2 regions of the Kitasatospora sp. NPDC059571 genome follow, and region 2 is predicted to be linked to the other one. Evidence: riboswitches for the same ligand, from Rfam matches in the RefSeq annotation. Region 2 holds a riboswitch; the other holds the start of a gene.
What was found. A riboswitch is a leader RNA that binds a small molecule or an ion and turns the genes downstream of it on or off. The one in region 2 is predicted to bind glycine.
Positions count from the first base shown of each region.

Region 1: another riboswitch for glycine. It lies ahead of gcvP (aminomethyl-transferring glycine dehydrogenase); the one in region 2 lies ahead of gcvT (glycine cleavage system aminomethyltransferase GcvT).

Region 1 is NZ_JBHWBW010000568.1:43-4,395, forward strand. It holds partial or broken gene ACFV0G_RS35635 (DUF2382 domain-containing protein) at 1-1,167, opposite strand, end outside; glycine riboswitch at 1,416-1,519, shown strand; partial or broken gene gcvP (aminomethyl-transferring glycine dehydrogenase) at 1,745-4,353, shown strand, end outside.
Region 2 is NZ_JBHWBW010000262.1:784-10,076, reverse strand. It holds gene gcvT (glycine cleavage system aminomethyltransferase GcvT) at 44-1,162, opposite strand; glycine riboswitch at 1,315-1,416, opposite strand; gene ACFV0G_RS25200 (enhanced serine sensitivity protein SseB C-terminal domain-containing protein) at 1,533-2,324, shown strand; gene ACFV0G_RS25195 (enhanced serine sensitivity protein SseB C-terminal domain-containing protein) at 2,483-3,358, shown strand; gene ACFV0G_RS25190 (ABC transporter permease) at 3,992-4,981, shown strand; gene ACFV0G_RS25185 (ABC transporter substrate-binding protein) at 5,076-6,848, shown strand; gene ACFV0G_RS25180 (ABC transporter permease) at 6,966-7,964, shown strand; gene ACFV0G_RS25175 (ABC transporter ATP-binding protein) at 7,961-9,022, shown strand; partial or broken gene ACFV0G_RS25170 (ABC transporter ATP-binding protein) at 9,057-9,293, shown strand, end outside.

The DNA of each region.
Region 1 (4,353 bases), on a different contig from region 2:
CCGGCCGGCCTGCTCGGCGGCGGCGCCGGGCGCCGCGTCCGTGCGCTCGGCGGCCTGCGGACCGTACGGTTGCCGGGCCACGCCGTCGTGCACCTCCACCTGCTCGCGGCGCAGCTCCTCGCGGACGACCTCCTCCTCGGTGTACCGCTCGACCACCAGGCGGACCCGCTCGACCGGCGCCAGGTACTTGCGGACCACCGGGCGCTCCTCGCGCAGGGTGACCTCCTCCATTGCCTCCGCGATCTCCTGCTCGGTCAGCGAGGCGCGCTCGGCGTCGGTGACCGGCACCCGCTCGACCCGCACCCGCTCGCGCACGACGGGCACCCGCCGCTCCACGGCCTCGGAGGTGACGTACTTGCGCAGCCGGGCGGTGCCCAGCACGTGCCACTCGGTGCTGATGTCCAGCCGCTCCTCGCGGCAGATGACCTCGACCGGCCCGCTCGGCGCCGCGTGGCCGGGCGCGGGCGCGGCGGCCGGGCGCCGGTCGGCGTGCAGGGTGCGGACGTTGCCCGCCCGGTCCTCGGCCGGCTGCTGGGCGGTGGCGTGCGGGCCGGCGGTGCGCGTACCGGCGGTGGGCATCACCGCGACCGTGGCGGCCGCCTGCGGCCCGCCCGCCGGGGGATCCTGCCGGCCGCCGCGCTCGTGCTCCGCGCCGCGGCCCTGCTCGCCCCGGCCGTGCCCGCCGGCGTCGGGGCCGCCGTTCGGGGCGGGCGCGCCGTTGGTGCCGTTGGCAGCAGGCCGGCCCGCCGCCGGGGCCGGCCCGGAGACCGCGCCGAAGTCCATGTCCTGGCCCTGGCCGCGGCCCGCCGGGGGCGGACCCTGCGGGGGCTGCGGGGCCTGCGGCCGGCCGCTGCCGGAGGTGTCCAGCCCGTAGTAGCGGTAGAGCTGGAGCTCCTGCGCGGGCGAGAGGTGCTGGCCCACGCCGAAGTCGGGGGACTCCTTGATCAGCGACTTGTCGTACGGGACGCGCAGCTCCTCGCCCGAGAACTCGCTGGTGGTCAGCGGGACGAAGGCGTCCCGGCCGAAGATCCCGGTGCGGACCGCGGCCCACTCGGGCTCACCGGTCGCGTCGTCGAGATAGACCTCGTCGACCGTGCCGATCTTGTCACCGTTCCGGTCGACCGCCTTGTGCCCGATCAGGTCTCGCGGATCGATATCGGTCTGCACGCTGTCCTCCAGTGCACCTGCTCCTGGGGTGGTCGGGGACACGGGCGGCTGGAGGAGCTGGCCAGACGCCATCTCACACGAAACGCCATGAACCGGACACCGGCGAGCGCAGCGGGTCCGTCCGGGGTGCCCGCTGGCCCGTCCGGGCGACGGTCGGGGGCCGGTCGGGGGACGGTCGCGGACCTGCGACGGCCGTCACAGCGCCCGTGATCCGACGGGTTCCCGCTGGTACCCTGGGCGGCGACCGCCGAGCCCGCGCGGGAGAGTCCCCGACCCCGCCGACGGCGGACCGGGGCGCCGAAGGAGCAACTCCTCCCCGGAATCTCTCAGGCATCCGTACCGCGTGGGATAGGTCACTCTGGAAAGCAGGGCAGGGCCGTTGGCGCAGGAGCCGCCGGCACCACCCTCACCGACGGTGCAAGTCGACAGGATGCCCCCGGGCGCCGGTACGGCGAAGCTCTCAGGTACCGATGACAGAGGGGGAGGCCTGACGGGTTCGCACGTCCCCGGCCCCCCGCGGCGGCCGGTCGGCAGCTGCGCACCCCCGCCGGTCCGTGACCAGGAGGCCTCGACCCCCATGAACGCCAAGCCGACCCTCACCGAGCTCGAGCAGGCGAGTCCCTTCGAGACCCGCCACATCGGCCCCGACGCCGCCGCCCAGGACAAGATGCTGGCCCAGGTCGGCTACGGCTCCCTGGACGAGCTGTCCGACGCGGCCGTCCCCGAGGCCATCCGCAGCCTGACCGCGCTCGGCCTGCCCGCCGGCCGCAGCGAGGCCCAGGTGCTCGCCGAACTGCGCGAGCTGGCTGGCCGGAACCAGGTCCTCACCCCCATGATCGGCCTGGGCTACTACGGCACCTTCACCCCGCCGGTGATCCTGCGCAACGTGCTGGAGAACCCGGCCTGGTACACCGCCTACACCCCGTACCAGCCGGAGATCTCGCAGGGCCGCCTGGAGGCGCTGCTCAACTTCCAGACCGTGGTCTCCGACCTGACCGGCCTGGCCACCTCCGGCTCCTCCCTGCTGGACGAGGGCACCGCCGCCGCCGAGGCCATGGCGCTGGCCCGCCGCGTCACCAAGGTCAAGGGCGGCGTCTTCCTCATCGACGCCGACACCCTGCCGCAGACCGTCGCCGTGATCGAGACCCGCGCCGTCCCGACCGGTGTCGAGACCGTCGTCGCCGACCTCTCCGCGGGCATCCCGGCCGAGATCGCCGAGCGCGGAGTCTTCGGCGTGCTGCTCCAGTACCCGGGCGCCTCCGGCGCCGTCCGCGACCTCGCCCCGGTCATCGAGCAGGCGCACGGCCTCGGCGCGGTCGTCGCCGTCGCCGCCGACCTGCTGGCCCTCACCCTGCTGAAGTCGCCGGGCGCGCTCGGTGCCGACATCGCCTGCGGCACCTCGCAGCGCTTCGGCGTCCCGATGGGCTTCGGCGGCCCGCACGCCGGCTACCTCGCCGTGCGCGCCGAGTACGCCCGCAACCTCCCCGGCCGCCTGGTCGGCGTCTCCGTCGACGCCGACGGCAACCGCGCCTACCGCCTGGCCCTGCAGACCCGCGAGCAGCACATCCGCCGCGAGAAGGCCACCAGCAACATCTGCACCGCCCAGGTGCTGCTCGCCGTGATGGCCTCGATGTACGCCGTCTACCACGGCCCGGACGGCCTGGCCGACATCGCCCGCCGCACCCACCGCTACGCCGCCGCGCTGGCCGAGGGCCTGCGCGCCGGCGGCGTCGAGCTCGCCCACGAGGCGTTCTTCGACACCGTCACCGCCAAGGTGCCGGGCCGCGCCGACGAGGTCGTCGCCGCCGCCCGCGAGGCCGGCGTCAACCTGTACCGCGCCGACGCCGACTCCGTCTCGATCTCCTGCGACGAGACCACCACCCGCGAGCACCTGGCCGCCGTCCTCGGCGCGTTCGGCGTCGCGGCCGGCGAGCCGGCCGAGGCCGCCGACACGCTGCCCGCCGCGCTGCTGCGCGAGGACGAGTACCTGACCCACCCGGTCTTCCACAGCCACCGCTCCGAGACCGCCATGCTGCGCTACCTGCGCCGCCTGTCGGACCGCGACTACGCGCTGGACCGCGGCATGATCCCGCTGGGCTCCTGCACCATGAAGCTCAACGCCACCACCGAGATGGAGCCGGTGACCTGGCCGGAGTTCGGCCAGCTGCACCCGTTCGCCCCGGCCGACCAGGTGCAGGGCTTCCTCAGCCTGATCCACGGCCTGGAGCAGCAGCTCGTCGAGGTGACCGGCTACGACGCGGTCTCCATCCAGCCGAACGCCGGCTCCCAGGGCGAGCTCGCCGGCCTGCTGGCCGTGCGCGCCTACCACCACGCCAACGGCGACACCCAGCGCGACGTCTGCCTGATCCCGTCCTCCGCGCACGGCACCAACGCCGCCTCCGCGGTGATGGCCGGCATGCGCGTCGTGGTCGTCAAGACCCTCACCGACGGCGACGTCGACGTCGACGACCTCAAGGCCAAGATCCAGCAGCACCGCGACCAGCTCTCCGTGCTGATGGTCACCTACCCGTCGACCCACGGCGTGTTCGAGACCGAGATCACCACCATCTGCGAGATGGTGCACGAGGCCGGCGGCCAGGTGTACGTCGACGGCGCCAACCTCAACGCCCTGGTCGGCCTGGCCAAGCCGGGCAAGTTCGGTGCGGACGTCTCGCACCTGAACCTGCACAAGACCTTCTGCATCCCGCACGGCGGCGGCGGCCCGGGCGTCGGCCCGGTCGCGGTCCGCGCGCACCTCGCGCCGTACCTGCCGAACCACCCGCTGCAGCCGGAGGCCGGCCCGGCCACCGGCGTCGGCCCGATCTCGGCCGCGCCCTGGGGCTCGGCGGCGATCCTGCCCATCTCCTGGTCGTACGTCCGCCTGATGGGCGGCGAGGGCCTCAAGCGCGCCACCCAGGTGGCCGTGCTGAACGCCAACTACATCGCCAAGCGGCTCGCCCCGCACTTCCCGGTGCTCTACACCGGCCCCGGCGGCCTGGTCGCGCACGAGTGCATCATCGACCTGCGCCCGCTCACCAAGGAGACCGGCGTCACCGTGGACGACGTGGCCAAGCGCCTGATCGACTACGGCTTCCACGCCCCGACCATGTCGTTCCCGGTGGCCGGCACGCTGATGATCGAGCCCACCGAGTCCGAGGACCTGCACGAGATCGACCGCTTCTGCGA
Region 2 (9,293 bases):
GGTGCGGTCCGCCGGTCGGACCGGGCGGTGGACGGTGTCAGCCTCAGCGGGCGCGCTTGTAGAACGGCAGCGCCACGACCTCGACCGGCTCGTGCTTGCCTCGCACGTCGACCGCGACGGCGCTGCCGGGCTCGGCGTGGGCGGCGTCCAGGTAGGCGATGGCGATCGGCCTGCCGAGGGTGGGGGACGGCGCGCCGGAGGTGATCCGGCCGATCACGGTGCCGTCCGCGGCGACCACGCTGTACTCGGCGCGGGGCACCCGCTTGCCCTCGGAGACCAGGCCGACCAGCTTGCGCGGCGGCGCGGTCTCGGCCTCGGCGACCGCCAGCTCCAGGGCCTTGCGGCCGACGAAGGCGCCCTCGTTGGTGGTCTTGTCGAAGCGCACCACCCGGCCCAGGCCCGCGTCGAACGGGGTCAGGTCGGTGGAGAGCTCGTGGCCGTACAGCGGCATGCCGGCCTCCAGGCGCAGCGTGTCGCGGCAGGACAGGCCGCAGGGCACCAGGCCCTTGTCGGCGCCGGCGGCGGTCAGCGCCTGCCACAGGTGCTCGGCGTCGGCCGGGGCGCAGAAGACCTCGAAGCCGTCCTCGCCGGTGTAGCCGGTGCGGGCCAGCCAGACCTGCTTGTCGGCGACGGTCGCGGGCAGCAGCGCGTAGTACTTCAGACCCGGCAGGTCGGCGTCGGTCAGCGAGGCGAGGATGCCGTTCGCCTCCGGGCCCTGGACGGCGATCAGCGCGTACGCGTCGCGGTCGTCGCGGACGACCGCGTCGAAGCCCTCGGCGCGCTCGGTCAGCGCGTCCAGCACGACCTGAGCGTTGGAGGCGTTGGCGACCACCATGTACTCGTCCTCCGCGGTGCGGTAGACGATCAGGTCGTCGAGGATGCCGCCGTCCTCGCGGCAGATCATGGTGTAGCGGGCGCGCAGCACGCCGAGCGCGGAGATGAAGCCGACCAGCGCGTGGTCCAGCATCTCGCCGGCCTGCGGGCCGGAGACGGTGATCTCGCCCATGTGCGAGAGGTCGAACAGGCCGGCCTTCGTGCGGACGGCGAGGTGCTCCTCGCGCTCGCTGCCGTAGCGCAGCGGCATGTCCCAGCCGGCGAAGTCGGTCATGGTGGCACCGAGCGAGCGGTGCAGCGCGTCGAGCGCGGTGAGGCGGAGGGACATGACGGCAGGACTCCTTGGCTGCTTATGGGCATGCTGGGGTGGAGTCTCCCCGTCTGTCGTCAACAACCTGAGAGCTTCACCGCCTCCTCAAGGATGGCGGCTTGCACCGTGGGTGGGCGCACGGCGCGGCCGTGTCCACTTTCCAGATGTGCCTCGCCCGTGCGGTATCTGTGCCTGAGAGATTCCGGGGAGGACTTGCTCCTTCGGCGCCGGTCGCGCCCTGTCGGGCGTCCGGACTCTCCCGCGCGGGTTCGAGCGGCCGGTATGCGGTTGTCTGGTCGAGCGCGCTCATCATGGCATGCCGCCGACCCTGATGGGAGAGGGGGAGGCCCGCTAGGCTCTGTACAGGGGTCGATCGAAGGGGCGGTTCATGGGGTATCCGGCGGGCGAGGCACAGGCGTGGGCCGCACCCGGTGAGGCGCCGGCGGGCGGCGGCTGGCCCGCCAACGAGCTGGAGCAGGTGCTCACCGCGGCGCTCGGCGATCCCGGCGCGACGCCCCGGGTGATCGAGGTGCTCGCCCGCAGCCAGGTGTGGATCCCGCTGCCGGCCGGCGCCGACCCGCAGGGCGGCTCGCTGGACCTGCCGACCATCGAACTGGCCGGTGCGCCCTACGTGCCGGTGTTCTCCTCGCAGGAGCAGTTCCTCCAGCACGCCCCCGGCATGGCGTTCGCGATCGCCCCGGTGTGGGAGTTCGCCCGCGGCCTGCCGCTGGGCATCGGCATCGCGGTGAACCCCGAGGCGCCGGTGGGCATCCCGGTGCCGCCGGAGGGCGTCGGCGAACTGCGCCGCGGCCCGCGCGACGAGTGGTCGGCCGAGCCGGCCCCCGAGGGCGCCGCGGTGGCCCTGCGCGAGCCCGAGCCGCACCAGGAGCCGTACGCCTTCCTGGCCGCCGCCACCGCCGAACTCGCCGCGCTGCCGGGCGTGCTGACGGCCCGCCGGGCGATCGCCCGGGTGGAGGCGGACCCGCCGCAGCTGTACGTCGGCATCCAGCTCGACCCGGCCTTCCCGGCCGAGCCGGTGCAGGTCAACGAGGCCCTCGGGCGGGCACTGGGAACCGCGCCGCCGCCCTGGGGCGTCCACCTGGTGCTGCTCGACCTGGCCGACGACCCGGTGGTCGAGTGGCTGCTCACCCGGGTCGCACCCTTCTACGTGCGCGGGTGACCCCCGGCCCCGGCGGGGCCAGGAGGGGGAATGCGGTATGACGCCTGTCGGCACGGCCCCATAGGGTGCTCCCCGACAGTCCGGGCGCAAGCCCACACCAGCAGCGGACACGGAGCGGACGGGGCGCGACGAGTGAGAGAGCGGAGCGAGGCGGGCGCATGAGCGCGGCAGCGGCCGGCGGCGCACCCGGCGGATGGGGCCAGGCGCCCGGGAGCGACCCGGGGGCCATCGAGCGCGCGCTCGGCGCGGTCGCCCCCGAGCGCTGGGAGGCGTACGAGGAACTGCTGCGGGCCCTCGCCCAGGGGCAGGTGTGGATGCTGCTCTGGCACGGCACCCCCGGCAGTCCGGACGCCCAGTACGGGAACATGGACATCAGCGGGCACGGCTACGCGCCCGCGGTCACCTCGCCCGAGCAGCTCGCCGCCAGCGGCTGGGCCCGCGCCCACGAGGTCATCTCCGGCCAGGAGATCGCCGCGGCACTCTTCCGCACCCGCTGGGGCCTGTGGCTCAACCCGCACGCCCCCGGCGGCGGCGTCGGCGTCCCGTGGGCCGACCTGCGCCGGATCGCGGTCGGCCTGGACCGGCTGCCGGCCGGCCCGCTGCGCATCTCCGAACCCCAGCTCCAGGCACCGCAGTTCTTCGGGCTGCTGGAGCAGCAGGCGGCCGAGGTGCGGCCGCTGCGCTCGCTGCGCCGGGCCTGGGTGCAGCCGGTGCTCGGCGAGGCGTACCTCGCGATCGGCCTGGACCTCTACGACACCTCGCCGCCGGCCGTCGAGGCCGCCCGCGCGCTGGTGCAGCGCGCCGCCGCGCTCGCCCCGGAGGGGCTGGCGGTCTCCACCGTCGCGATGGCCGACGAGTTCGACCCGGTGGCCCTGTGGATGCGGGCCAACGCCCGGCCGTTCTTCGACCGCGACGCCCGCTACGGGCAGCCGCAGGCACCCGCCCCCTACCCGCCCTACGGTTACGCTCCGCAACCGGCGCCGGGGACCCAGGGCTGGCCGCAGCAGCCGTGGCCGGGCTATCCCGGACGCTGACAACACCTCCGCACACCATCCGTCCCGGGCACCCTGCTGCCCGGCGGATGGCGGGATTCCGCCAGTGGCGCGATTCCGTCAGTACCCGTCCGGAGGCCTGTCCGCGCCATATCGTGGCAGTTTCCCGCCGCTGGCGACCTTACGCCAGTCCATCCCTTGGTGGTTTTGTTTCAACCATGTGAAGACACCTATTCGCCCGGCTTTGCCGTGCATGCGGTAGATCACAGTTGGGCATCCTTCGGTTTCCCCCTCTGGCGGAACGCTGCTCCGATGACGGAGAGTGCTGCAAACGCAGTGCGCGAGGCGAGCCCCACAAAGGCGAACGCGTACCTCGGACAGTTGGACCGCGCGATGTGCATGCCGCGCAACCCAGCACACCAGCAAGGCCCGCAGTACCCGCTCCTGCATCAGCCGGACATCCACCGCCGCGGCCCAGGCCGCACACCGGATCGCCGGCGCCCCCGAAAACGAACTCTGCACCGCCGCACCGGCGTACGGAACCACCGCACCGCTCTGCACCGCACCTGTCGCGAACTCCGGACCGTCCGAGGTCCGGGCCCAGACCGGGCCCGGGTCGCCTCGCCGACCGGAACCGTGGGCCGGCCACCGTCGGCGAGGGGAACGAACTGACTCATGACCACACCCACCGAGACCACCGGCTCTGCGCGGCCTGAAGCCGCGCCCGCGGGCGGCCCGTCCAAGAGCATCCAGGGACGCTCTCCCGGACGGATCGCCTGGGACCGGCTGAAGCGAGACAAGGTCGCCCTCGCGGGCGGCATCGTCGTGATCCTGCTGATCATCGCCGCGATCTTCGCTCCGTTGCTGTCGTCGCTCTTCGGCCACCCGGTCGACGAGCCGCACCCGGACCAGATCAACCCCGACCTGGGCCTTCCCAAGGGCTCCTTCGGCGGAATGAGCGGCGACTTCCTGCTCGGCGTCGACCCGACCTTCGGTCGCGACGTCTTCAGCCGGATCCTCTACGGCGCGCGGATCTCGCTCACCGTGGCCTTCCTCGCCGCCGCGGTCTCCGTGGTGATCGGCGTCGTCCTCGGCGCCGCCGCCGGCTACTTCGGCCGCTGGGTGGACTCCGCGATCAGCCGCGTGATGGACGTGCTGCTGGCCTTCCCGCAGCTGCTGTTCTCCATCGCGCTGGTCTCCGTGATGCCCGACTCGCTGCTCGGCCTGACCGGCAGCGGCGTGCGCATGGCGATCCTCGTGCTGGTGATCGGCTTCTTCGGATGGCCGTACATCGGACGTATCGTCCGAGGCCAGGCCCTGTCGCTGCGCGAGCGCGAGTTCGTGGACGCGGCCCGCAGCCTCGGCGCCGGCAGCATCCACATCCTGTTCCGGGAGCTGCTGCCCAACCTGGTCGCCCCGATCCTCGTCTACGCGACGCTGATCATCCCGACCAACATCCTCAGCGAGGCGGCGCTCAGCTTCCTGGGCGCGGGCGTCAAGCCCCCCACGCCGTCCTGGGGCCAGATGCTCTCCGACGCGACGAAGATCTACCAGGTCGACCCGACCTACATGGTCGTCCCCGGCCTCGCGATCTTCATCACGGTGCTCGCCTTCAACCTCTTCGGTGACGGCCTGCGCGATGCGCTCGACCCCAAGGGCAACTAGTCCAGCCCTCCCTCAGACCCGGCAGGTCCCTCTCAACCTGCCTGCCCCCGGCGGACCGTTCGTGCCCGCACATCACCAGGAGGATTCCTCACCCATGAAGCGCAACAGGACACTTGCTGCAGCCTCCCTCGTGGCGGCACTGGCCCTGACCACCGCTGCCTGTGGCGGCACCAAGGGCGGTGGCACGAACGACACCGCGAACAAGGGCGCGTCGGCGAGTGGCTTCAACGCCGCCGTGGACAAGGTGCTGAACCCCTCCGACAAGAAGGGCGGCACGCTCAACCTCTGGACGAGCACCGACGTCGACTCCCTCGACCCGGGCCGTGCGTACTACGCCTCCGTCTGGAACTTCGAGCGCTTCTACGCCCGCACCCTGCTCGCCTTCGACGGCAAGCCGGGCAAGGACGGCCTGAAGCTCGTCCCGGACCTCGCCGCCGCCCAGCCGAGCGTCGCGTCCGACGGCAAGACCTACACCTTCCACCTGAAGCAGGGTCTGAAGTACGAGGACGGCTCCGCCATCACCTCGAAGGACGTCAAGTACGGCATCGAGCGCATCTTCGCGCAGGACGTCGTCGCCGGCGGCCCGACCTACCTGATCAACTCCCTGGACCAGGGCCAGAACTACCCCGGCCCGTACAAGGACACCGACCCGAACAAGCTGGGTCTGAAGACGGTCGAGACCCCGGACGACACCACCATCGTCTTCCACCTGGCCAAGCCGGACTCCTCCTTCCCGTACCTGCTGGCCATGGGTTCGGCCTCGCCGGTCCCGCAGAAGCTGGACACCGGTGCCAAGTACGGTGACAAGCCGGTCTCCTCCGGCCCGTACAAGTTCAGCAAGGTCGAGCCAGGCAAGGGCTACGAGCTCGTCCGCAACACCAACTGGGACCCGAGCAGCGACCCGTTCCGCAAGGCCCTGCCGGACGTCGTCAAGCTGACCGTCACCACCAACGCGGACGACATGGACGCGCGTCTGCTCGACGGCTCCGCCGACCTCGACTGGGGCCAGACCGGTCTCTCCCAGGCCGCCCAGGTCAAGGTCCTCCAGGACTCGAAGCTGAAGGCCAACACGGACGACCCGTACAACGGCTTCATCCGCTTCATCGCGCTGAACCAGAAGGTCGCGCCCTTCGACAACATCCACTGCCGCAAGGCTGTGCTGTACGCGGCCGACACCACCGCCCTGCAGACCGCCCGCGGCGGCTCGGTGGCCGGTTCGACCTTCGGCAGCATGCTGCCCCCGAACATCCTCGGCTCGGACGACTACGACCCGTTCGGCCTGACCAAGGGCAAGCCCGACGTCGAGAAGGCCAAGGCCGAGCTCAAGGAGTGCGGCAAGGCCGACGGCTTCACCACCACCATCGCCGTCCGTGGCAACAAGGCCAAGGAGGTCAACTCGGCCGTCGCGCTGCAGACCGCCCTCAAGGCCATCAACGTCACCGTCAAGGTCGACCAGTACGACGGCAAGCTGCTCGCCTCCGTCGCCGGTTCGCCGGACGTCGTCCACCAGAAGGGCTACGGCCTGATCGTGGCCGGCTGGGGTGCCGACTACCCGAACGGCGCCGGCTACATGCAGCCCCTGATGGACAGCCGCTTCATCACCAAGACCGGTAACAGCAACTACCCGGAGACCGCCGACCCGGCGATCGACGCGCTGTTCGACCAGGCCGCCGCCGAGGTGGACCCGGCCAAGGCCGCCGACCTCTACAAGCAGATCAACCACAAGGTCGTCGACACCGCGGTGTGGCTGCCGATCGTGGCCGACAAGGCGCTCAACTACCGCAACCCGCGCCTGACCAACGTCTTCATCACCGACGCGTTCGGTGAGGTCGACTTCCAGGCGCTCGGCGTCTCCGACGGCAAGTGACCTGCTCCGTCCTCACCCCGTAGTTCGCACAGCTAGTCCGAAGGGCAGGTGAAGGTCCCGCCCGGGTCGGCAGCCACCCCCACAGGGGTGCGCCGGCCCGGGGCGGGGCCGACCGCAGTGCTCGTGTATCTCATCCGACGGCTCGTCAACGTCGTCGCCATGCTGCTGGTGGTCTCCGCGGTCACCTTTGGCATCTTCTTCATGGTGCCCAAGCTCACCGGGACAGACCCCGCGCTCCTGTACGTCGGCAAGATCGCCGACAAGGTGGCCGTCGAGGGCATCCGTCACAAGATGGGCCTCGACAAGCCCATCCTCGAGCAGTACCTCCTGTTCCTGAAGGGCCTGTTCGTCGGGCGCGACTACAGCACCGGCGTGGACATCACCCACTGCTCCGCCCCGTGCTTCGGTTACTCCTTCAAGACCGAGCAGGAGGTGTGGCCCGTCCTGCTCGACCGGCTCGGTGTCACCGCCTCGCTCGCCGCCGGCGCCTCCGTGCTGTGGCTGGTGTTCGGCACCGCGACCGGCGTGGTCTCGGCGCTCCGCCGCCGCACCATGATCGACCGCATCAGCATGACCACCGCCCTGGCCGGCGTCTCGCTGCCGATCTACTTCACCGGCATGCTCGCCAGCGCGATCTTCGTCTACCAGCTCGGCTGGTTCCCGCACGACTACGTGAACCTCGGCGACGACCCGGTCGGCTGGTTCCAGAACCTCGTGCTCCCGTGGGTCACCCTGGCGTTCCTCTACGCCGCGACCTACGCCCGCCTCACCCGTGCCACCCTGCTCGAGGTGCTCGGCGAGGACTACATCCGCACCGCCCGGGCCAAGGGCCTCGGCGAGCGGACGGTCATCGGCAAGCACGCCATGCGCTCCACGCTCACCCCGATCCTCACCGTCTTCGGCATGGACCTCGGAGCTCTGATCGGCGGCGCGGTGCTCACCGAGACGACCTTCAACTTCCGTGGCCTGGGCTACGAGGCGGTCGCCGCGGTCAGCTCCAGCGACCTGCCGGTGATCATGGGTGTCACCCTCTTCGCCGGCTTCTTCATCATCATCGCCAACCTGATGGTTGACGTGCTGTACGCCGTTGTCGATCCTCGGGTGAGGCTGTCATGAGCAAGACCCTGAACACCCAGAAGCCCACCTCGTTCCTGTCGGTGCGCGACCTGCGCGTGCACTTCCCGACCGAGGACGGCCTGGTCAGGTCGGTCGACGGGCTCACCTTCGACCTGGAGAAGGGCAAGACCCTCGGCATCGTGGGCGAGTCCGGCTCCGGCAAGTCGGTCACCTCCCTGTCGATCATGGGCCTGCACCGCACCGGCACCAAGCGCGGCGCCCCGCGGATCTCCGGCCAGGTCTGGCTGGACGGCGAGGAGCTGATCGCGGCCGACCCCGAGCGCGTGCGCAAGCTCCGCGGCCAGAAGATGGCGATGATCTTCCAGGACCCGCTGACCGCGATGCACCCGTACTACACGGTCGGCGCCCAGATCGTCGAGGGCTACCGGGCCCACCACCCGGGCACCAGCAAGAAGCAGGCCCGCACCCGTGCGATCGAGATGCTCGACCGGGTCGGCATCCCGCAGCCCGACAAACGGGTGGACGCCTACCCGCACGAGTTCTCGGGCGGTATGCGCCAGCGCGCCATGATCGCCATGGCCCTGGTCAACGACCCCTCGCTGCTGATCGCGGACGAGCCGACCACCGCCCTGGACGTCACCGTCCAGGCGCAGATCCTGGACCTCATCCGGGACCTGCAGAAGGAGTTCGGCTCGGCCGTCATCATCATCACCCACGACCTCGGCGTGGTCGCCGAACTCGCCGACGACATCCTGGTGATGTACGGCGGCAAGTCGGTCGAGCGCGGCCCGGCCGCGACCCTCTTCGAGTCCCCCGAGCACCCCTACACCTGGGGCCTGCTCGGTTCGATGCCCCGGCTCGACCGGGAGCTCCAGGACCGGCTGATCCCGGTCAAGGGCACCCCGCCGAGCCTGATCAACGTGCCGTCCGGCTGCGCCTTCCACCCGCGCTGCCCGTACGCCGAGCTGACCGGCGGGCGCTCCTCCTCCGAGGTGCCCGTGCTGGCCGAGGCCGCTCCGCGGCACCACGCGGCCTGCCACCTGCCGATCGCCGAGCGGCACCGGATCTTCGCCGAAGAGATCGCACCCCGGCTGTGACCCGGCCGTTCGTTCCACACTCAGGAGACAACCGATGACGGACCCATCGACGGCGGTGATCCCCGCACCCGCGACCGCCTCCGACCGTGAGCCGCTGCTCAAGGTCACCGGTCTGACCAAGCACTTCCCGATCACCAAGGGTCTGCTGCGCCGCCAGTCCGGTGCCGTCCGGGCCGTGGACGGCCTGGACTTCTCGGTCAACGCCGGCGAGACCCTCGGCGTGGTCGGCGAGTCCGGCTGCGGCAAGTCGACCATGGGCCGGCTCGTCACC